DNA from 4 places in the Sphingobacterium sp. BN32 genome. Region 2 is predicted to be linked to each of the others. Evidence: riboswitches for the same ligand, from Rfam matches in the RefSeq annotation. Region 2 holds a riboswitch; each other region holds the start of a gene.
The links. A riboswitch is a leader RNA that binds a small molecule or an ion and turns the genes downstream of it on or off. The one in region 2 is predicted to bind S-adenosylmethionine.
Positions count from the first base shown of each region.

Region 1 (5,781 bases), 1.7 Mb from region 2:
CCGATTATACAAAAGGCCATGCAGGTGGTGGAAAACTATTTGGAAGAATTTACGAAAAAGCATTACGACAAAATCGAAAAGCAGTTAGGCGTAAATTCGGAAGAGCTGCGAGACATTGTCAATGAAATTCTTAAACTGAACCCCAAACCGGGAGATTCGGGAGCAGCAGCAGGAAAACAACTTCATATCATCCCCGACTTCCATATCAGCAATAACGACGGTGTGCTACACCTAACGCTTAACGGCAGAAATGCTCCTGAGCTACGCGTATCCCGCTCCTACCAGGAGATGTTTGAACATTATGAGAAAGCGGAAAAGAACGATAAGAAGATGCGCGAAGCGGTACAGTTTGTAAAACAGAAACTCGACTCCGCAAAGTGGTTCATCGATGCCATCAAACAAAGACAACAGACACTCCTAAAGACCATGAACGCCATCATGGAATATCAATACGAGTATTTCCTAACCGGAGATGACCGCATGCTTAAACCTATGATCTTAAAAGACATAGCTGACCGCATTGAAATGGATATTTCAACTGTATCCCGCGTCGCAAACTCCAAATACGTACAAACGGAATTCGGCACGTTCTTGCTTAAGTCTTTCTTCTCGGAAGCTATACAAACAGAATCTGGCGAGGAAGTATCCAATAAAGAAGTAAAGAAAATCCTTGAAGAATGCATCGCCAACGAAGACAAACGCAAACCACTTGCCGACGAAAAACTTACTGAAATCCTAAAAGAAAAAGGTTACTCCATCGCTCGTAGAACGGTCGCAAAATACCGCGAAGCCATGAATATTCCGGTAGCGAGGTTGAGGAAGGAACTTTAGGTAGTGATTAGTATTTAGTAGTTAGTACTTAGTATTTAGACCTAGGGCGGCTATAGATTTTGGACATTAGACGTTAGATATTAGATTTTAGAGCAGGGCGCCGATTAGGCGCCTTTATTTTTGGTTGATTGTTTTTGAAGAGACAGGAGATATTTTTTTCAGTTGTTTTGACACTATGGTTTGTCTTGAAACAGGAAAGGAAGGATGCAAGGATAGACCAGGATCCTGTCAATCCTTAAATCCTTGCTTTCCTGGTTCAAGACAAAAATCTAATGCCGCCCTAGGTCTTTATATTAACTACTAAGTACTAAGTACTGAAGACTAAATACTAGAGACTAAATACTAAAGACTAACTACTATCACCCAACAGCAACTCAACCCTTCGTCGACTCAAACCCAATGCAAACCCAATGCAAACCCAATACATACCCAATTCAAACCCAATGTAAACCCATTGTTTAACCCTTTATCAACCCAATCATAACCGCTCCAAAAGGGCGCTTATTAGGTTATAAAAAGCTTTTGATAAAAGCCATATATCTACTAGTATCATTTGAAGCATCTTGCCTCTCCCTACATGCTTCAGATCATCCTGAAAAATATTTTTTTTGAAAAATTTGGAATTTTAAAATAATATCTACTAAATTTGTAGAGTATTCAGAATTGCCATAGCAATACCAACCGAGTGAAGACACCGCGGTGGTAAAACAATACGGGTATCATGCCAAAATAAACGCAATAGCTTTATTTCACCCTTTCTGAATGCAATTATGGTTAAACCCTTTTAATTCTTAATTGTATGTCAAACACAAAACCATTACAACAGCACCTTGAAGAGCAGTTTAAGAACTACTCCACTCAAGAACTTGTCATTCTCAACAACGACATCGTAAAAACAAATTGGGGAACAAGTAAATCTGCATTTCGCACTGCCTTATTATCTGCATTATCAAAAAGAGGAATTGATCTTTCGGCAATTATCTCGAAGGAAGATGGAATCACACTGATACAACGAGTAGCAGTACGCTTGGAAGCGAATAGACTGGTTGCAATCTAATAGTAGTTAGTATTTAGTAGTTAGTAGTTAGTATTTAGACCTAGGGCGGGAATAGATGTTTTACGTTAGAGATTTGGTTTTGTCTTTCAGCTAGAAAATGAAATGACAGGTTGGCTTGAACCAGGAAAGGAAAGATAAAAGGATATACAGGATCCTGCTAATCCTTAAATCCTTCCTTTCTTGGTTCAAAACAAACTTTCCTGATTCAAGACAAACTCTCTCTTCCTGTTCAAAAACAAACCAGCAAAAAGAAAGGCGCCTAATCGGCGCGCTGCTCTAATTTCTAACATCTAATACATCACTCCTATTCCCGCCCAAGGTCTAACTACTAACTACTAACTACTAACTACTAACTACTAAATACTAAGTACTAAAGACTATTCCCCAGCAAGCGCATACAACGCAAAGGTCCCTAGCCAGTGTGAGCCCATGTAGTCATCTTTTGCAGAGATATTTCCGATGGAAAATGCGATATGGTTTTCAGCGATTGCTTTCAGGGCTTCCAGTTCTGGGATTTGTTTTACGATTCCTTTTAAGCAGACAGCTCGGCTGTAATTTAGACCATCTAGATGCACTAACTTTCCATCAGTCCGATCTTTTACTACGGCCGGCTCTAACTTAAAGTCTTTATCAAAAAGAACGGGCATAAATGTCTTTAGCCAAGCATTATAATCCTGCTTATTCATTACTTTGCTCATCAGAAATGCTTCTTCCAAACAAGGTGAGAGGAAGTCATTTCCACTAGGTTCATATGCCAGATTACAGTTGACATCCTGTTTGTAGTAACGAAGGCTATGTTCTTTAATTACTTCTTCGAAGGATTTGTCGCCCACGGTACGTGCATAATCTAGCGACAGGGAAAGACCGAAAGCTGTGTTATCATGCTGCCCGGTACGTATCGGGTAAAGTTGCTTCGGAAGATACTCCTTGTAGCGCTGTACTAGTAAATCGACTAAGGGTTGTAAGGCCTGCTCCCAGCGTTTTGCATCCGGGTCGTTCCAAGTGTGCAGCTCCTCCTGCAATTTAAAAAGCCATGCCCAACCGTAGGTACGTTCAAACCCGAGATTATTCTTATCCTCAAAAAAAGCTTTCTCGATGATTACATTATCAGCAGTAATATGCTGATTAAGAACTTTACGAACCTCTCCATTAGCGTCCAGTTCTGGAAACTGCTTCATGAGCTTCACGATAGACCAATATCCGTGGACTGAAGAGTGCCAGTCGTAGCATCCGTAAAACACGGGGCGCAGGACTTTAGGTGTTTTTAAATCGACTTCCGATGCAAGAACCTGACCAAGTTTATTCGGATACTCTATCTGTAAACAATGTATTGGTAGAGCAAAGATATCTTTCGCTAGCGTTGCTGTAAGATGAGTTTTTTCAATTTCGGTTTTTTCTTTTTTAACGGTTTCCGATTGACATGAACTAAAAATACCGGATATCAATACTAACCCTAAAATCGTTGTACTTATGCGCATTTACTTTGGCTTTATATTTGATTTATAAGCAGTAAATTTATAACAATAAAACAAAATAAACCAAAACATGAATATCACAGATTTAATTTCCGGCAATATCGGCTCCCAAGCTGTAGAGAGTATTTCTCAAAAATTAGGCGTAGACAAAGATAAAGCACAGTATGTAGTTGCTGCCGCAGTACCCTTGATGATGTCTGCTTTAAACTACAACGCGAACAAAAGTCCCGAGCAAGCGAATGGCATTCAAAATGCGATCGACAGCAAACATAACGGTAGTATCTTCGACAATTTGGGTGCATTGTTCAACGAAGGCCCTACCGAGGATGAGGATAAGATCGTAAACCATATGTTTGGTAGAAACACGGATAACGTAAAGGAAACCTTATCGGCAAAAACAGGATTAGATATTAAGAAAATCGCAGGAATTTTAGCTTTAGTAGCTCCGCTTGTTATGGGCTACCTAGGTAAGAAGAAGCAAGAAAGCGCTGGTGAAGCGGGATCTTCTGGCGGTGGTATCGGCGATTTAATCGGTAGTGTTTTGGGCGGAGGCGGTTCGGGTGCTGCATCCGGCGGTTTAGGAGGTATTCTTGGTAACATCCTTGGCGGTGCGGGCGCAAACAGCTCCCAGCCAAATGTTGGAGGTGGCTTAGGCGATCTAGTTGGTGACTTCTTCAATCAAGATAAAGACAAAGAATCTAAAGGTGGAATTTTGGATGCTTTAACTGGCATGTTTGGAAAATAAGACATAAAACATAAACATATAGAGCAGGCTGCGCATTGATTTGCTGCAGCCTATTTTGTTTTAAACGATGCATGACCTTTGCCAGAAAAACAATTGATAGCAAATAGTATTTGAATTTCACCCTTGCGCCCTTATTTTCCGCTATCTTTGAGCTAATGGGAACCAAAGTCAGTTTTAAGAACGATTATTCGGAAGGCGCACACCCCCGGATACTCGAAGTGTTATTAGAGACAAACCTGCAACAAGAGGCAGGGTATGGATACGATCGCATCAGTGAACAGGCGAAAAGATTTATCAGAAAACATCTAGAGAACCCCGATACGCCTATCTATTTTGTTTCTGGAGGTACACAAGCCAATCTTCTAGTGATTAGTCACTTATTGAAACCTTATGAATCAGTAATCGCTGCGGACACGGGCCACATTCATGTACATGAGACTGGTGCTATTGAGTACGCGGGGCATAAAATTAATACGGTTCCGCATATCGATGGGAAATTGACGATCGAAGGAATTCAATCGATATTGGACTTGCATAATGACGAGCATATGGTAAAACCCGCTCTGGTCTATATCTCCCAAACGACGGAACTGGGAAGCATTTATACAAAAGAAGAACTTCAACTTATTTCTACACTGTGCAGGGAAAAGGGACTAAAACTGTTTATAGACGGAGCAAGGATGGCCGCCGCCCTCTGCAGTGAGAAGGTTTCCCTAGTGATCCGAGATGTTGCTGCGTATGCGGACGTTTTTTATTTGGGTGCGACGAAGAACGGAGGCTTACTTGGGGAAGCGATTATATTTACAAATTCCGCGCTTGCAGAAGGATTTTCCTATGCGATGAAGCAAAAAGGGGCATTGATGGCAAAAGGGCGCCTATTAGCTGCACAATTTTATGCTTTATTTGAGCATCAACTTTATTTTGATCTGGCAAAACGTGCGAATCGCCACGCTATGCGCATCGCTGAGGCACTTCAGTCGGCAGGATTTTCTTTTTCATTGTCCCCAGAAAGCAATCAGCTATTTCCGATCCTGCCCTACAGCGTCATCAATGTTCTTTACGATGAATTTGAATTCTATGTTTGGGAAAAACTGAATGAGCAAGAAGCAGTCGTCCGTATCGTTTGCTCATGGGCAACAAACGAAAACGATGTTGATTTGTTCATTAAAAGAATAAAGGACCTGAGTAGCTAGGTCGGTAGGACATTTGAGATTTTATTTGTTATATTTCACACTTAAATATTAGCGAGCGTAACGATGATGAAGGAAGAATACGTAATATTAGTCGACGAACAGGACAATCCCATTGGCGAGATGGAAAAGCAGGCTGCACATGAGCAAAATAAAAAGCATCGTGCGTTCTCTGTTTTTTTATTGGACGAACAAGGAAGAATATTGTTGCAAAAACGAGCTGCTGGCAAATATCATAGTCCAAACCTATGGACCAATGCCTGCTGTGGGCACCCCCGCCCTGCTGAGGAAACGATTGATGCGGCAAAACGGAGAACATTTGAGGAATTGGGAATACAAGTCGAAATCGAAGAACTCTTTACCTTATCTTACGCTGAGGAATTGGAAAATGGTTTATGGGAAAATGAGTATGACCACGTTTTTGTTGGAAAATATACTGACCCGATAGAACGCTTTAATCCAGATGAAGTGCGGGCAATTAAA
Region 1 covers NZ_CP129963.1:2,071,209-2,076,989, forward strand. The annotation lists gene rpoN (RNA polymerase factor sigma-54) at 1-831, shown strand, start outside; SAM-I-IV-variant riboswitch at 1,480-1,573, shown strand; gene QYC40_RS08710 (5-oxoprolinase) at 1,631-1,888, shown strand; gene QYC40_RS08715 (DUF2891 domain-containing protein) at 2,266-3,366, opposite strand; gene QYC40_RS08720 (DUF937 domain-containing protein) at 3,434-4,108, shown strand; gene QYC40_RS08725 (low specificity L-threonine aldolase) at 4,264-5,301, shown strand; gene idi (isopentenyl-diphosphate Delta-isomerase) at 5,365-5,781, shown strand, end outside.
Region 1: it holds a riboswitch for S-adenosylmethionine, as region 2 does, so the genes downstream of both, QYC40_RS08710 (5-oxoprolinase) here and QYC40_RS15975 (methylenetetrahydrofolate reductase) in region 2, are expected to answer to the same signal.

Region 2 (5,781 bases):
ATAATTCAACACGCGCACATCCGGTCTAACACCTTCTACCTCTTGTAAATACCACAGCGGGAAAGTATCGTTATCCGCATAAGTGAATAGGATGGCATTTGGTGCACAAGAATTTAACATGTTCATGGCGAAATCCCTGGTCATCATTCGCTCCGAGCGGTTATGATCATTCCAATTTTCCTTCAACAGCAATGTCGGTACAGCCAATAAACAGATGGCCGAACTGGCCAAGGCTAAGGTTTTCGCCGGAACCTTCACCAGGCTCTTCAACAAGTCTACAACAGCAATGACCCCTAACCCAATCCATATCGCAAACACGTAGAATGAACCCGCATAAGCATAATCTCGTTCTCTAGGCTGATTAGGCGTCTGATTCAAATAAATCACGATCGCTAAACCCGTGAAAAAGAACAGCAGTCCCAAAATAGCAGTATCCTTCTTGCTCTTCTTCAACTGCCATAATATTCCAAGAAAACCAAGCAATAAAGGCAAGAAGAAATAAGTATTCCTACTCGGATCCTTTAACATGCTATCCGACAGATGCGACTGACCCGGCAGGCGTAGATTATCAAGAAATGTAATTCCCGACAACCAATTGCCCGCATAAACCTGCCCCTGACTAGGGACATCGTTCTGACGGCCAACAAAGTTCCACAGAAAATAACGAGCATACATATGGTTCAACTGATAATTGAAGAAGAACTTCAAATTATCACCCATAGTAGGCGATTGCCCTTCAGGAATATTTAAATACTGACGATAAAATGCAGCATGCTTATCGCTATATATCCTTGGAAACAACATCTCCTTGTCATACACATAGCGGTTATTGCTGCTAATCTTGGTATAGCGATCAGCATCCTTTCGATAGGTCGAACCCGTAGTCATATCGATAGGACGAGCATCGAAACTCTGCCCTTTAAATAAAGGCTCCGATTGATATTGCTCTCGACTTAGATAACTCAATAAATTAAATGCATTATCCGGATCATAATTATTCAACGATATATTGGTTTGTGCGCGGATCAGCAACAAACTATACGACCCGAATCCTAAAAAGATAAAGCTCAAACTCAACAGCGCCAAATGCATAATCGGCTTTGCCTTACGACTCGCATAATAAAGCCCGAAGACAATCCCTCCGACTAATAGCGCGATGAAAAACGCCACACCCGATCCAATCGGAAGCCCCAGACTATTAACAAAGAAAAGATCGAAATTAGCAGCAAAGCGAACGCTATACTGAATAACACCCCATAGCACAAATGCTAAGGCCAATACGCCCCAACCTAAGGATTTAGCAATCCCCTTCCACTCGACCTTACTCGTCTTGCGGAAGTAAATCATCAAAGCGATGACTGGGATAGTCAGCAGATTCAACAAATGCACGCCGATGGAAAGCCCCATCACATAGGCAATGGCCAATAACCACTTATTGCTATCCGCTTCGTCGGCTCTCGCATCCCATTTCAACGCCAACCAAAACACAACGGCGGTACATAGCGACGACATTGAATACACCTCCGACTCCACTGCCGAGTACCAAAAAGAATCTGTAAAACTATAAGCTAATGATCCGACAATCGCGGCACCCAAAACTTGATATAACTTTGCCGAAGTCCATTCCCCATCTTGCAAAACCAGCTTCTTCGCAATCGCGCTGATTGTCCAAAATAAAAAAACAATGGTCAACCCACTGAAAATTGCCGAACCAATGTTCATCCAATAAGCCACTTTACTGACATCCCCCATTGCAAAATTCGAAAACACATTCTGTATCATCAGAAACAATGGTGCTCCAGGTTGATGAACAACCTCTAATTTATGCGCCGAAGCAATAAATTCGCCCGTATCCCACCAGCTGCTGGATTTTTCAACACTCAATATATAAACTATTGTTGCCAGGATTCCACAGCTCCAGCCGAGAAGGTTATTAAGTTTTTGAAAGCTCATAAGAGTAAAGGTTAGTTTTTCGGAATAAAGATAAACTGAAAAGCAGCAACTGCACTCCGCTTAACAAATTTTAACAGAAATCAAGCCCCCAAACAACTCGCCCAATAAAATATTAAAAATAAAAAACCAAGACTCTCGTCTTGGCTCTTCTATCTTATATCACAAAACCGAGTCTAAAACATCGGCTCCACGCTCTAATATCTGATGTCTAAAATCTAATCTCTAATGCTAAACCAACTTCTGCACAATCTTCTTCGTTGGCCCCGGATTACTCATGGTATAGAAATGCAAAACTGGCGCGCCAAACTCAATCAGCTCTTTACACTGCTGAACCAACCATTCCTCACCTACCTGACGTACATCGGCATTTGTTTTACACGCATCCACAGCATCACTCAATTCCTCAGGAATATCCAAGTGGAAGATACGAGGAAGCGTGATTAGTTGGTTCTTCGTGGTCAACGGTTTTAGGCCCGGGATAATCGGAACATTGATGCCATGCTCGCGACACTTCGTCACAAATTCCTTATACTTCTCTACGTTGAAAAACATCTGTGTAACAATAAATTCTGCGCCCATCTCTACCTTCTTCTTCAACCATTTAAAATCGGTGTTGAAGTTTGGCGCCTCGAAGTGCTTCTCCGGATAACCCGCCACACCGATACAGAAATCGGTCTTCGCCGAGCTCTCGATATCCTCATGCAGATAACGACCGTTGTTCATATCCACCACCTGCTCCAAAAGATCCGTTGCGTAGGCATGCCCACCGACGGTAGGGATAAAGTCTGAATCGCCTTTTCTCGCGTCGCCACGCAGTACTAAGACATTATCAATACCCAAGAAGTTAAGATCGATTAAAGCATTCTCCGTTTCCTCCTTCGTGAAACCGCCACAGATCAAATGCGGAACCGCATCCACCTTGTACTTACTCATAATCGCAGCACAGATAGCAACTGTGCCGGGACGCTTCCTATAGGCAACACGCTCTAACAAACCACTGGAATGCTGCTTATACAAGTAATCCTCGCGATGGTAAGTAACATCGATAAAAGGCGGATTGAACTCCATTAGTTCATCCATTGTCTTGAAAATACTCTGGATTCCCTGTCCTTTTGCCGGCGGCAATAACTCAAATGAATATAGGGTCTTCCCCTTTGCGTTCTTAATGTGGTCTACGATTTTCATAAATTTCCTTTAGGCTTAGAGAAAACGCAGCGATACCTGAGTTTCAGCTTATCTTTCCCTAACGGGGTAGAATTTAGCACCTTGTCAAGGGACAGGTTGCTAAGGCTTCAGCGGGTCTAGTCCCTCTGCCTTTCTCTATAAGCGAGGGCTAATATCGCTAATAGAAGCAAGAACTCAAAATGAAAACCAGAAAATAAAATGGAAAAATAACGAAAACCTCGTTCTATTGCTCGAAATACATATCGATCAGTCCTTCAGGAAGTCGAAGTACAACAACCTGTTCCTCAGGATCTATCCCTACAATGAAGTTTTCGTTCAATGGAAACATCACTTCCGTGCCATCCATATCTACGGTAGCAATAAACTGTTGCGGCATCTCTTGCACCTGCGTAATCTCGCCCAACTCACCCTCCTCCTCTTCTATCGCAACATAGCCTACCAAGTCTGTATATCGGAAATCATCAGGATCACGCTCAGGTTTCTGATCCAAGGGCAAATACATTTTCTTGCGGATCAAGGGGTGCGCCTTATCGATATGGTCAATATCCTCAAAAGTAGCGTAGGCCGTACTATTATTATACATCTTCAGCGTATCAACGAAATAGGGTACTAACTTCTTGTTGACCTCGAGAAACAAAACATCAAAATCCAAATCCATATAGTCCTCAAATTCAAAGAATAATTGAACTTCTCCTTTCAACCCGCGGGTTTTACTTATGTAACCTATATAGAATGTTTGATCGATTGTCATAGCCTGAATTAAAATGCAAAAATACAGAAATAATCGGACAATAAAACGCCTTGCGAAAGCTAGACGATCACTCTGAAATTTAACAATTAGGAAAATCAAAAAGATATAAAAATCAGGTAAAAGGCGACCATCTAATCGATTGACAACTAGTTGTTAAAACAACCTAATGTTACCAAAATGTTACGTATTCACCAAAAACGATATTTACACGCTGTTGCATATGCAATCGTTTGCATCAAAATACGCAAACGTTTGAGTTCAAAAAGCATATAGCATTCTATTTACAAAAAGTTAATATTGTCGCAACAATACTAAATTGTGTAGCCAAAATCTACTTTTATTAAACACGACACTTATGTGCAAAAAAAGATTATCCAGGGCATTTCTTGCCAGTACATTTTATCCAATTACATCTGTGCTGACATTAGCCCTACTTACTCCCGATGCCGTGCTTGCATCTAACCTCAAGGAATCCAGCTCGATCCATGCCGTTGCTTTCCAAGAAGTAATAACCGGTACGATCAAAGGTGCAACAGGAGCATTATCCGCTGTCACCATCAGCGTGAAAGAAAATCCGAAAATCATCTCTTCAACAGACGAAAATGGTGCTTTCTCGATCGATGCCAAAATTGGCCAAACGCTAATTATTTCTGCTGTAGGTTATGAAAAGGTAGAGCGGAAAATCGAATCCAACAACATGACCATCAATTTGGAAGAATCAGTAAATTCTTTAGATGAGGTCGTAGTGGTGGGTTATGGTATTCAGCAAAAGAAAGAAAGCTTAACTGGTGCATTGCAAAATGTGAGCGGCCAAAAGCTTAGAGACGTGACGACCCCTTCTGTGGAGAACATGTTGAACGGTAAAGCTGCTGGTGTATATGTTGCACCAAGCACCGGTAAACCGGGAACACGCGGTGCAGTTGTTATCCGCGGACAAGCCTCGGTAAACGGTGTAACTAGCCCACTTTGGGTAATCGATGGGGTAATCGTGGGCTACGGTCCTGGCGATTTAAACCCAGATGATATTGCCAACCTAACGGTCTTGAAAGATGCTGCTTCAACATCACTTTATGGTTCCCAAGGAGCTAACGGTGTTGTGGTCGTGACAACGAAAGCGCCAAGATCACAGAAAATGCAACTAACCTATTCAACAAAACTAGGTTTCAACCAGTTGACGAATGGAAATTTGCAGATGATGAACGGAGCAGAATTATATGATTACTTCGCATCTTTCCAAAACGCAAGCGATATCAAATTCCCTAGATGGAATGAAGAGCTGAGAAACTCAAACTTCGATTGGTGGGATGTTGCAACGCGCAATGGCTTCACCCAAAACCACAACATCTCCCTACAAGGAGGTAATGAAACATTGCAATCATTCCTTTCCTTAGGATATTACAATGAATTAGGTGCTGTCAAAGGTTTTGAGTACGACCGTTACAACATCCGTTTGAATACAGTATACAAGCCTTTTGAATGGTTAAGCATCAAACCTTCCATCGTTGCAGCCCGTCGAGGAACAGACGATAGACAATATGATACAGGTGCGATGGTGACTAACCTACCTTGGGATAGTCCATACGATGCGAACGGAAATCTAGTGCCACACCGTTACAGCGGATGGGTAAACAACGCAAGTACAAACTACTTATACGACTTGCAATGGAATAAATCTGCAACGACGAACTACGAATTGCAAGGTAACTTTGACTTCGATGTTAGATTAACAGATTGGTTGACATTCTCTTCGGTGAACAGTTACCGCACGAATTTATATTCTTCATCGGGCTACACAGATCCACGTTCAAATGGAGGTCAGAGCGTCTTGGGGCGTATCTCGGAATATCGTTTGGATAATACACGCCGCTATACCAACCAATTATTACGTTTCA
Region 2 covers NZ_CP129963.1:3,755,327-3,761,107, forward strand. The annotation lists gene QYC40_RS15970 (DUF2723 domain-containing protein) at 1-1,953, opposite strand, end outside; gene QYC40_RS15975 (methylenetetrahydrofolate reductase) at 2,182-3,138, opposite strand; SAM riboswitch class I at 3,184-3,282, opposite strand; gene rimM (ribosome maturation factor RimM) at 3,362-3,889, opposite strand; gene QYC40_RS15985 (SusC/RagA family TonB-linked outer membrane protein) at 4,245-5,781, shown strand, end outside.

Region 3 (5,781 bases), 1.3 Mb from region 2:
GAAATAGAAGAGAAGGAAATAGTGCTTGCGGGCGACGGTCTTTCTGGTCAGACTTTCTTGATATCAGGTGTATTCGCCGATTACTCTCGAGAAGAACTTACGGCATTGATAGAATCGCATGGCGGGAAAATGTTAAGCGGAATATCTGCAAAACTAAATTACCTGGTTGCAGGGGATAAAATGGGGCCATCGAAATTGGCAAAAGCTGAGAAGCTGGGCGTTCCGATTATTTCGGAAGGCGAGCTGTTGGCAATGATTAACAAATAGAATACATAAATTAAATAATTATATACGAATGAATGAGCTTCAAGGAGCAGGCGTAGCGATCGTTACACCTTTTAATGCAGACGGATCTGTTGATTATGAGACCCTAGGTAGGCTGATTGACTACCAAATTCATGGGGGAATTGATTACATCGTTTCTTTGGGAACAACTGGCGAAACTGCCACGTTGTCGAAGGAGGAACGAAAGCAGGTTTGGGCATTTACTTCGAAGCATGTAGATAAGCGTATTCCGTTGGTGGCCGGCATTGGCGGTAACAACACCATGGAAATTGCAGAGCAAGTGAAGACTTTCGAAGTTTTGGATTATATCGCCATTCTTTCAGTATCTCCTTACTACAATAAGCCAACGCAAGAAGGAATTTATCAGCACTATAAAGCTATTGCTGAGGTTTCTCCGCTTCCGATTATCTTATATAATGTACCAGGAAGAACAGGCAGCAATATGACTGCTGCAACAACTGTGAGGTTGGCAAATGATTTTAAGAACATTGTCGCCATCAAAGAGGCATCAGGTAGCTTTGCGCAGTTCAGCGAGATTCTTCGCGATAAGCCGGCGGACTTCATGTTGATTTCCGGTGATGACCCTGCTACCCTGCCGATGATCGCTTTGGGTGCTGTAGGTATTATCTCAGTTGTTGGAAATGCTTATCCGAACAAGGTTTCTGCATTAGCTCACCTATGTTTAGAAGGTAATTTTGAGCAAGCAAGAATCATACATTCGGATCTTCTGCGCATTACCGACCTATGTTTTATCGAAGGAAATCCTGCAGGTGTAAAATACATCCTGAAACAGAAAGGTTATGGTGATGACATCGTTCGATTACCGTTGGTACCTGTTGGAAAACAGACACAAGAAGGCATAGATCTGGAGATCAAAAAACTTTCCTAGTATTTGTTTCTTAATCATTTGCAGAGATACAGCTACTAATGGATTTCTTTTCGCGTAAAGTTTTTATTTTAGGTATCTTTTTTGCGGATTGCAGACAAATAAATAACATAACATGGAAACCACAACAAACCAACAGCCTAAGAAAGGCGGATCAATGATCGGCAAGTTCATCAGCTGGACACTATTAATCGTTGTCCTAATCGTTGCAGGTTGGGTCTATTGGAATTACTACAATGTTTTTGGTGAGGGTGTAAAATCCGGCGTCTTGAACTATGCCGTGAAGAAAGGCAATATCTTTAAAACGTACGAAGGAAAACTGATTCAAGAGGGTTTTGGCGCAACGAAAACCGGCACAGGATTAACGAGCAATCAGTTTGAGTTTTCCGTAGAGAACGATTCAATATACCGTATTTTAGAAGTAAATAGTGGAAAGGTATTCGATCTTCACTATAAGGAATACCGTGGTGTGTTACCATGGCGAGGAAATACAGTCTACGTGGTAGACCAAATTATCCAAATGCGCGATTTAAAATCCGGTTCTTATTAAGCTGAGGCTATTATCAGATTGATATTTTTGCAAGCTTCTGAGTTCGATATTTTCAATACTTATCGCATTCAGAAGCTTGTTTATTAAAAAAACATTGCATAATTGATTTTAGCGATGTATATTTGCGCAGTGCCAAGCAATTGGTACCTAATCAAAACCCATCATTACGATTGGTCTTGATTTATAAAGAAGTGGCGAGAGACTGGCTCAAAGACCCACTGGCAACCTTCAATAACGATTGAAAAGGTGCCAATTCCTGTCCAAAGCAATTAAGCTGAGGAGCATATAAATGACAAAAGACTATGACTTCAACATTTACAAATTCTTTTATTGGATTTTCTAGCGGCAAACCTGCTAGCAATTCTTCCCTTACTATCTTTTTCGTCGTGAACACCTGTTCACGAATGCGCTAGTCGTCGGTATTCCCAGATTCCTTGGATAAGGAATTCTTATATCTTTACATGACGACCAAAGCTTAGCGACAAAAGAACATAATTCATTATTTATCATTTTAAAAAATTACAACAATGGCTGATATTAAGAACTTAAAATTTGAAACATTACAGGTACATGCAGGACAAGAAGTAGACCCTACTACTGGATCTAGAGCATTGCCAATCTACCAAACATCGTCTTATGTATTTGAGAATGCAGAGCACGGTGCTAATCTATTCGCATTAAAACAATTCGGAAATATCTATACCCGCATCATGAACCCGACAACGGATGTGTTTGAAAAACGCATCGCTGCATTAGAGGGAGGTGTTGCCGCAGTTGCTGTAGCTTCGGGACAAGCTGCACAGTTCATCGCTTTAACCAACATTTTAGAGGCTGGTGATAACTTTGTATCGGGTGCAAACCTCTACGGTGGTACATACAACCAGTTTAAAGTTTCTTTCAAACGCTTAGGCATCGAAGCTCGCTTTGCAGAAGATACCGACGCTGATAAAATTGAGGCTTTAATCGACGATAAAACGAAAGCTATCTACGTAGAAACGATCGGTAATCCGAGCTATAACATCCCGGATTTCGACCGCATCGCTGCTGTTGCGAAAAAACATGACCTTCCATTGATCGTTGACAATACATTCGGTGCTGGTGGATATTTGTTTAAGCCATTGGAGCATGGAGCGAACGTAGTTGTTGAATCCGCTACAAAATGGATCGGTGGCCATGGTACGAGTATCGGCGGTGTGATCATCGATGGTGGTAACTACAACTGGGGCAATGGAAAATTCAAGCAATTCTCTGAACCATCCGAAGGATATCATGGATTAGTGTTCTCAGATGTATTTGGTGAGAATGGTCCTTTTGGAAATATACAATTTGCTATTAGAGCGCGCGTGGAAGGCTTAAGAGACTTCGGCCCTGCCCTATCTCCATTCAACTCTTTCCTATTGGTACAAGGCTTAGAAACCCTATCCCTACGCGTACAACGCCATGTGGATAATACTTTGGAGATTGCACAATGGTTAGATGCTCATCCACAAGTGGAGAAAGTAAGCTATCCTGGATTGAAGAACCATCCGTATCATCAGAATGCGCAGAAGTATTTGAAGAATGGATACGGAGCAGTGTTGTCATTCACTGTTAAGGGCGGCGTGGAGAAAGCGAACGACTTTATCGATGCTTTGCAATTGATCAGCCACTTAGCGAATGTTGGGGATGCAAAGACTTTGATTATCCACCCTGCTGCAACTACGCATCAGCAGTTGAGCGCTGAAGATCAAGCGAAAGCCGGCGTTCTTCCAGGACAGCTAAGACTATCTGTAGGTATTGAGCACATCGACGATATCAAAGCAGATTTAGAGCAAGCTTTTGAGAAAATCAAATAGGTATCAGCATCAATAGATCGCAGATTAAATTAAAAAACGAAAAAAGAACACTAAAAGAATACCATGAGTAAAAAACTTGTTATCGGGATGTTTGGTTTCGGCGTTGTCGGCCAAGGATTATACGATATTATCAAGACGAAGGATTTAAATCTAGAGATTAAGAAATTTGTTATCAAAAATCCTGATAAGAAAAGAAGCCTTCCAGCTGAACTATTCACTACCGATGCAAACGCTATATTAGAAGATCCGGAAATCAATACCGTTGTCGAGTTAATCGACGATGCTGATGCGGCATTTGAGATCACGAAGCGTGCCTTATCTACTGGCAAGAACGTTGTGTCAGCAAACAAGAAAATGATTGCTACGCATTTAGAAGAGCTTGTTGAGATTCAACATCAGTATGGTACTTCGCTATTATATGAAGGTGCGGTTTGCGGAAGTATTCCGATCATCCGTAATCTGGAGGAATATTATGACAACGAATTATTGCACTCGGTGAGCGGTATTTTCAATGGATCATCAAATTATATTCTTTCTAAAATATTCAACGAAGATCAAAGCTACGATGTTGCTTTAAAGAAAGCACAGGATTTAGGTTTTGCAGAGACCGACCCTACCTTGGATGTGGGAGGCTTTGATCCTAAGTTTAAGTTAGCGATTGTTGCTTCGCATGCTTATGGTCTTTATATCAACCCGGACGAAATCCTTAACTTAGGTATCGACACCCTAGGCGATGCGGATATTCGTTACGCACGTGAGAAAGATTATAAGATTAAGCTGATTCCACTAGCTAAAGAAGTTGATAATCATCAAGTCGTTCTCTATGTCCTACCGAAGTTCATCAAAAAGAGCAATATCCTGTACAACGTAGAAAATGAGTATAACGGCGTATTGGTGAAAGCAGCCTTTGCCGATGAGCAATTTTTCTTAGGAAAAGGTGCTGGCGGCCACCCAACAGGCTCTGCTGTATTATCGGATATCACGGCGTTACGCTATGATTACCGCTACGAATACAAAAAACATTTGGATGCACAGCAAGTTGAGTATACAAAAGACTACAAAATATCCGTATATTTCAGATATGATGATGAAGATGTCTTAGAAAACATCAATTTCATCAATATTTCTGAACGTTTTTACAGTGAAAATCACAAATATGTGATTGGAACAATAAATATTCAGGAAATAATCGATAAAAGAGCCGTGATTCACCAGAAAGGAAATTTCATAGCCGAAATAATCTAAAATTGAAAAGGAGAAAGCGCAATAATTATTGCGCTTTTTTTTCTGCAAGTATCTGTTTCCAGAGGCCATCAAGAACTTTCATCCCTGTTGGTTTTCCAAAGAAAACATGAACGTTTTTATGTCATCACAAAGGCATTATGCGCTTAAAGGAAGAACATTTCTTAAATTCAAGAAAAACGACATGGTTTTTGCTTATTATATTTATTATATTTAGAAATAAACTTTAAATCTTGAGTATTATGAGAAAATGGAATGTGTTGGCTTTGTTGAACTTGGCGACTTTAAGCCTCTTTGCGCAGGATACGACCTCGCAGGTGGCAACCTCGTCTAACTCAACATTTGTCGTGATCGGTGTGGTTTTATTAGTGGTCGTGATCTTTATGCTCTACCGAAAACAAAAGAGAAAATTCAACGACTAAGAAATATAAGTTAACGACAAAGGCCTCGCAATGCGAGGCCTTTGCCGTTATATACTGTCTAATCTCTTTTGAGACCAAACTTCTCAATCTTACTATATAAGTGACTGCGTTGAATATCCAAATCGTCCGCTGTCTTAGAAACATTCCAATTGTTCTTCTCCAATTTATACTTAATGAATTCGCATTCGGAGAAATCTTTAAAATCTTGGAAAGAAGTGAACTGTTCGAAATCAAAACCTTCCTTCGCATCTGAAGAACCATTAGATTTCTGTGTTTGCGACACACCCTCTGGATTAGCAAACATACGAACGTCATTCTCGGTAATCTTCTTATCACAAAGAATAATAAGGCGCTCGATCATATTGCGAAGCTCGCGGATATTACCTGTCCATGGCAGAGCTTGCAAAGCTTTCATCCCATCCGGGGTAATTGTCTTCACCGGCATGCTATATTCAGCACAGATTTCCTCGCAAAACGCCGTTGCTAACGTTGGGATATCGTCTTTACGCTCAGTTAGTGAAGGTACGTGAATTAGGATCACACTTAAGCGATGGTACAAGT
Region 3 covers NZ_CP129963.1:2,471,317-2,477,097, forward strand. The annotation lists gene ligA (NAD-dependent DNA ligase LigA) at 1-267, shown strand, start outside; gene dapA (4-hydroxy-tetrahydrodipicolinate synthase) at 296-1,174, shown strand; gene QYC40_RS10415 (hypothetical protein) at 1,287-1,721, shown strand; SAM riboswitch class I at 1,900-2,013, shown strand; gene QYC40_RS10420 (O-acetylhomoserine aminocarboxypropyltransferase/cysteine synthase family protein) at 2,249-3,556, shown strand; gene QYC40_RS10425 (homoserine dehydrogenase) at 3,620-4,801, shown strand; gene QYC40_RS10430 (LPXTG cell wall anchor domain-containing protein) at 5,041-5,220, shown strand; gene QYC40_RS10435 (sigma-54 dependent transcriptional regulator) at 5,279-5,781, opposite strand, start outside.
Region 3: it holds a riboswitch for S-adenosylmethionine, as region 2 does, so the genes downstream of both, QYC40_RS10420 (O-acetylhomoserine aminocarboxypropyltransferase/cysteine synthase family protein) here and QYC40_RS15975 (methylenetetrahydrofolate reductase) in region 2, are expected to answer to the same signal.

Region 4 (5,781 bases), 110 kb from region 2:
GGCCAGGATTTATCCTCATTATGATGGGTGTACCAATCTATTACCTGAGCATACGAGCAAATAAATAGCATAGTCGCCGGAAATAGCACAAAAAAACGGTCTGCATATCACTACGCAGACCGTTTCATACGATATTTTATATTACTACAAGCTAAGTTTATTCAGCTCTTAAAATCTTAGCGGCTTCCACCATAGATTCTAGTGCAGCTTTTGTCTCAGGCCAAGCACGAGTTTTCAAACCACAGTCAGGGTTAACCCATAATTGCTCAGCAGGAACTACCGCTTTTGCTTTACGAAGTAAATTCACCATTTCTTCCGTGCTAGGAACACGTGGAGAGTGGATATCATATACACCAGGACCAATATCGTTAGGATATTTAAAGTCAGCAAATGCATCTAATAATTCCATTTGAGAACGTGAAGTCTCGATTGTGATCACGTCAGCATCCATTGCAGCGATATCTTGGATGATATCGTTGAATTCTGAATAACACATGTGCGTGTGGATCTGTGTATCATCATCAACGTTTGACGAAGAAACGCGGAATGAACGTACAGCCCAATCTAAATATGCTTGTTGATCACCTTTACGCAATGGTAAACCTTCGCGAATTGCTGGCTCATCAATTTGAATAATCTTGATACCTGCTTTTTCTAATGCTTGAACTTCGTCAAGAATAGCTAAAGCGATTTGGTATGTCGTTGTCGAACGAGGTTGATCGTTACGTACGAAAGACCATTGTAAGATCGTAACAGGACCTGTTAACATCCCTTTCACTGGACGGTTAGTCAATGATTGTGCATATGCTGACCAACGTACAGTCATATCTTCAGGACGGTACACATCACCATAAATTACCGGAGGTTTAACACAACGAGAACCGTATGATTGAACCCATCCGTTTTGTGTGAATGCGTATCCTGCTAATTGCTCACCGAAGTACTCAACCATGTCGTTACGCTCGAATTCACCGTGTACTAATACATCGATATCTAATTCTTCCTGTAAACGGATTGTTCTTTCAGTTTCTTCTGCGATCTCTTTGTCGTATTGCTCTTGTGTGATTGCACCTTTTTTCAAGTCAGCTCTCCATTTACGAACATCTTTCGTTTGTGGGAATGAACCGATTGTTGTTGTTGCGAATCCTGGCAAGTTAAATTTCGCTTGTTGAGCAGCTTTACGAGCATCGAAGCCTGAAGTACGTTTTGCGTCTTCATCAGTAATGTTATTAACGCGCTCTTTAACTTCAGGTTTGTGGATTAATGGCGATGTACGACGGCTTTCTGCAGCAGCTTTGTTTGCTTCGAAACGCTCTTGCGTCGCAGCATCAACTTCACCATCTGCTAATACGGCTAAGTCTTTAACTTCCGCTAACTTTTGTTTAGCAAATGCTAACCAGTTTTTAACTTCTTTAGGAAGCGACTCTTCGTTATGCTCGTTATCTAAATCGAAAGGAACGTGCAATAATGATGATGAAGGAGCAACCCATACGCGGTCTTTTCCTAAAGCATCTACTGCTTGTTTGATTTTTACTAAAGAGTTTTCGTAGTCATTTTTCCAGATGTTTCTTCCTTCAACAATACCTAAAGATAAAGTCAATGAAGCTGGAACTTTTGATAATATAGTGTCAAGCTGATTTTCACCACGAACCAAGTCTAGGTGTAAAGCGTGAACCGGAAGACTAACTGCTGTGTCTTCGTTGTCACGTAGCGCTTCGAAATAAGTAGCAACGATTAATTTAACGCCTTTCGCAGCAGCAGCAAGTTTTTCAAAAACTTTACCGTACAATGCGCGAGTAGCATCATCAATATCAAGCGCTAAGAAAGGCTCGTCGATTTGAACGTATTGAGCACCAGCTTCCGCTAATTTTGATAAGATTTCTTCGTATACAGGAAGTAAGTTGTCGATAAGGTCGATACGGTTAAATCCTGATTCTTTTTCTTTACCTAATAATAAGTAAGAGATTGGGCCAAGGACAACTGGCTTAGTTTCGATACCCAATTGTTTAGCTTCGTTATATTCGCTTAAGAATTTTTCAGAAGTTAATTTGAATTCTTGGTTTTTTACAAACTCAGGAACGATATAGTGGTAGTTCGTGTCGAACCATTTTGTCATTTCCATAGCCGTAACATCTACGCCACCCTCTTGGAAACCACGTGCCATCGCAAAATATAAGTCTAAGTTATATTGGCGATCGATTTTATTTAATAATGAATTGTAACGAGCAGGGATTGCACCTACAGTTAAAGATAAGTCTAATACTTGATCGTAAAAAGAGAAGTCATTTGATGGGATCAAATCGATACCCGCCTCTTGTTGAGTCTTCCAGTTGCCTTCACGGATTTTCAGTCCAGCTTGCAATAATTCTTCCGCGCTAATTTTTTTCGCCCAGTAAGCTTCGTTAGCTTTCTTTAGCTCGCGGAATGCACCCACACGTGGGTAACCTAAGTTGTTCGTTAATAACATACAGTATTGAATAAATTTTTAATCTACTATTTTACTTTGCTAGAGAAGGCCACTTAGGACTAGTGAACTTGGCTTATCATTCCTTTTTAAAGGTAGAATTTAGCACCTTGTCAAGAGACAGGTTGCTAAGGCTTCATCGGGTCTATTCCCTCTGCCTTTCTCTATAAGCGACGGCTAAGATATGGAGAAGATTTGAATAAAACAAAAAAAGATTTTAGATATTAGATTTTAGACATTAGACTCTTGTTTGAACAAAAAAAGTAGTTAGTATTTAGTAGTTAGTAGTTAGACCTAGGGCGGAAAACCATTTTTAGGCATTAGATAAGAGAACCTGTCTTGAAGCAGGAAACGAAGGATTCAAGGATTGACAGGATATTTGGCATGCGGTAAAAGTGAGGGACAAATTGCCCACCATAGGTCTTTATACTAAGTACTAAATACTAAATACTATTTCAAAACAAACCAAAAAAAAGAACCTGCATTGCTGCAGGTTCTAAAATCTTACATCTAATATCTAAAATCTAGATTCTAAAATCTAGTAACGATACGCTTCCGGTTTGTAAGGACCTTCTACGGTAACACCGATATAGGCTGCTTGTTCTTGTGTTAGTTCCTCTAATTCTACACCGATATGAGCTAAGTGCAAACGAGCAACTTTCTCATCTAGGTGTTTAGGAAGTGTGTACACTTGTTTTTCGTATTGGTCTGTATTAGTCCACAACTCCAGTTGCGCAAGCGTTTGGTTAGTGAACGAGTTTGACATCACGAAAGAAGGGTGACCAGTCGCACAGCCTAAGTTTACTAAACGGCCTTCAGCTAATAAGATAATATCTTTACCGTCGATGGTATATTTATCAACTTGCGGTTTGATTTCCACTTTAGTCGATCCGTAGTTTTCGTTTAACCAAGCAACATCGATTTCATTATCGAAGTGTCCGATATTACAAACAACTGTTTTATCTTTCATTGCTTTGAAGTGTTCTGGACGAACGATATCCTTGTTACCTGTCGTCGTTACAACGATATTAGCTTCAACGATCGCATCAGCCATTTTCTTCACTTCGAAACCTTCCATTGCTGCTTGCAACGCACAGATAGGATCAATTTCCGTAACGATTACGCGAACTCCCGCTGAACGTAACGATTCTGCAGAACCTTTACCCACATCGCCGTAACCTGCTACAACCGCAACTTTTCCTGCTAACATTAAGTCTGTAGCGCGACGGATCGCATCTACTAAAGATTCGCGGCAGCCATATTTATTATCAAATTTCGATTTAGTAACCGAGTCATTTACGTTGATTGCTGGTAAGTGCAATGTACCGTTTTTCATGCGCTCGTATAAACGGTGCACGCCGGTTGTAGTCTCTTCAGAAAGACCTCTGATGCCATCGATTAACTCAGGGAATTGATCGAACACCATATTGGTCAAATCACCACCATCATCTAAAATCATATTTAAAGGTTGACGTTCTTCGCCGAAGAATAAAGTCTGCTCAATACACCAGTTGAATTCCTCTTCGTTCATCCCTTTCCAGGCGTAAACCGGAATTCCCGCTGCAGCGATTGCCGCAGCCGCATGATCTTGTGTTGAGAAGATGTTACATGATGACCAAGATACATCTGCACCTAATTCTACCAATGTCTCGATTAACACAGCAGTCTGAATCGTCATGTGCAAACAGCCGGCAATACGAGCACCTTTTAAAGGTTTAGAAGCACCAAACTCTTTACGAAGGCTCATTAATCCTGGCATCTCTGCTTCTGCCAATTCTATTTCTTTACGACCCCATTCTGCTAAAGAGATATCTTTCACTTTGTAAGGTACGTAGGTAGTTTCTAATGATGACATAAATAATCTTTATTTTAGTTTTTTGCGATACAAAATTACTTGATAGCCAACTCAATTCAAAATGCAATAGCATTATACCTGTAGAAATTGACATTAACTTGAGGAACCTTGCTTGACGTAACTCAGTTTTAAGACTATATTTGCATAAACTAAAAAGTAAAGAAAATGTACCCAGAATATCTAGTAGCTCCAATGCGTCAAGAACTTGTAGACGCAGGATTCCAAGAATTAAAAAGTGTTGAAGAAGTTGATGCAGCGATCCCTTCTGAAGGAACTGTGTTCGTTGTTGTAAACTCCGTATGTGGTTGTGCGGCAGCAAATGCACGCCCTGCTGCGAAAGCTGCAGTAAAAAACGCTAAACATCCGGACAAATTAGTTACGGTATTTGCAGGTATGGAAAAAGACGCTGTAGATAAAGCACGCCAGTATATGTTGCCTTATCCTCCATCGTCTCCAGCAATGGCATTATTTAAAGATGGACAGCTAGTCCACATGATAGAAAGACACATGATTGAAGGCCGTCCGGCTCAAATGATTGCTGACAACTTAGTCGCAGCATTTGACGAATACTGCTAACAATCTTTGTATTTTGAATTTTGAATACTGAAAAAGCTTCTTTTATTTTTAAAAGAAGCTTTTTCTTCATACAGACTTTTCTTTGTATTTTTAGCGATCAACCAACAATTATGAGAAAGGCAAGCCTTTATATTTGCATACTATTCAGTATATCCCTTTTGTTTTCCTGCACCAGCAATCAGCAGATTGACTTAATCGTATACAACGCCAAGGTGTATACGGTAGATTCTTCGTTTCGAACGGTTGAAGCCATCGCCATTAATAATGGTGTTTTCATAGACCGCGGGAATTCGCAAGACCTACTCAATAGATACAATGCTAAAGAAAAGATTGATGCTGCCGGCAAGTTCATCTACCCCGGATTTTACGACTCGCATGGACACTTCTTCCTCCTGGCGGATGCTATGGACGAAGTCAATCTCTTGGGCACGGCTTCCTATGATGAGCTCCTCAGTAGATTACAGACTTATATAGCGGCAAATCCGGATAAGAAATGGATTATTGGTAGTGGTTGGGATCAAAACCTATGGCCGGATAAGCAATTCCCGACCAAAGACTCTTTGGATAAATATTTTCCGGATGTTCCAATCTTCCTTTCTCGTGTAGACTACCATGCTGCTTTGGTCAATAGCAAAGCATTAGCAGCAGCCTCTATCGACAGTGTTTTTATGGTCGAAGGTGGACTGATTTCATCGAATGAAGAAGGTGAATTAGACGGTATCTTGTTGGACAATGCAATGAAGCTCGTTAGCGAGCATATTCCGGTGCAGAACAACGATGTTCTGGTGAAGATGCTTCAAAGAACCCAAGACTCATTATTTTCGGTAGGATTAACCAGCATAGTGGATGCAGGTTTGACCGAACAGCAGATCGACGCACTGAAAGT
Region 4 covers NZ_CP129963.1:3,643,348-3,649,128, forward strand. The annotation lists gene QYC40_RS15500 (APC family permease) at 1-68, shown strand, start outside; gene metE (5-methyltetrahydropteroyltriglutamate--homocysteine S-methyltransferase) at 158-2,467, opposite strand; SAM riboswitch class I at 2,538-2,637, opposite strand; gene ahcY (adenosylhomocysteinase) at 3,003-4,319, opposite strand; gene QYC40_RS15515 (BrxA/BrxB family bacilliredoxin) at 4,485-4,895, shown strand; gene QYC40_RS15520 (amidohydrolase) at 5,006-5,781, shown strand, end outside.
Region 4: it holds a riboswitch for S-adenosylmethionine, as region 2 does, so the genes downstream of both, metE (5-methyltetrahydropteroyltriglutamate--homocysteine S-methyltransferase) here and QYC40_RS15975 (methylenetetrahydrofolate reductase) in region 2, are expected to answer to the same signal.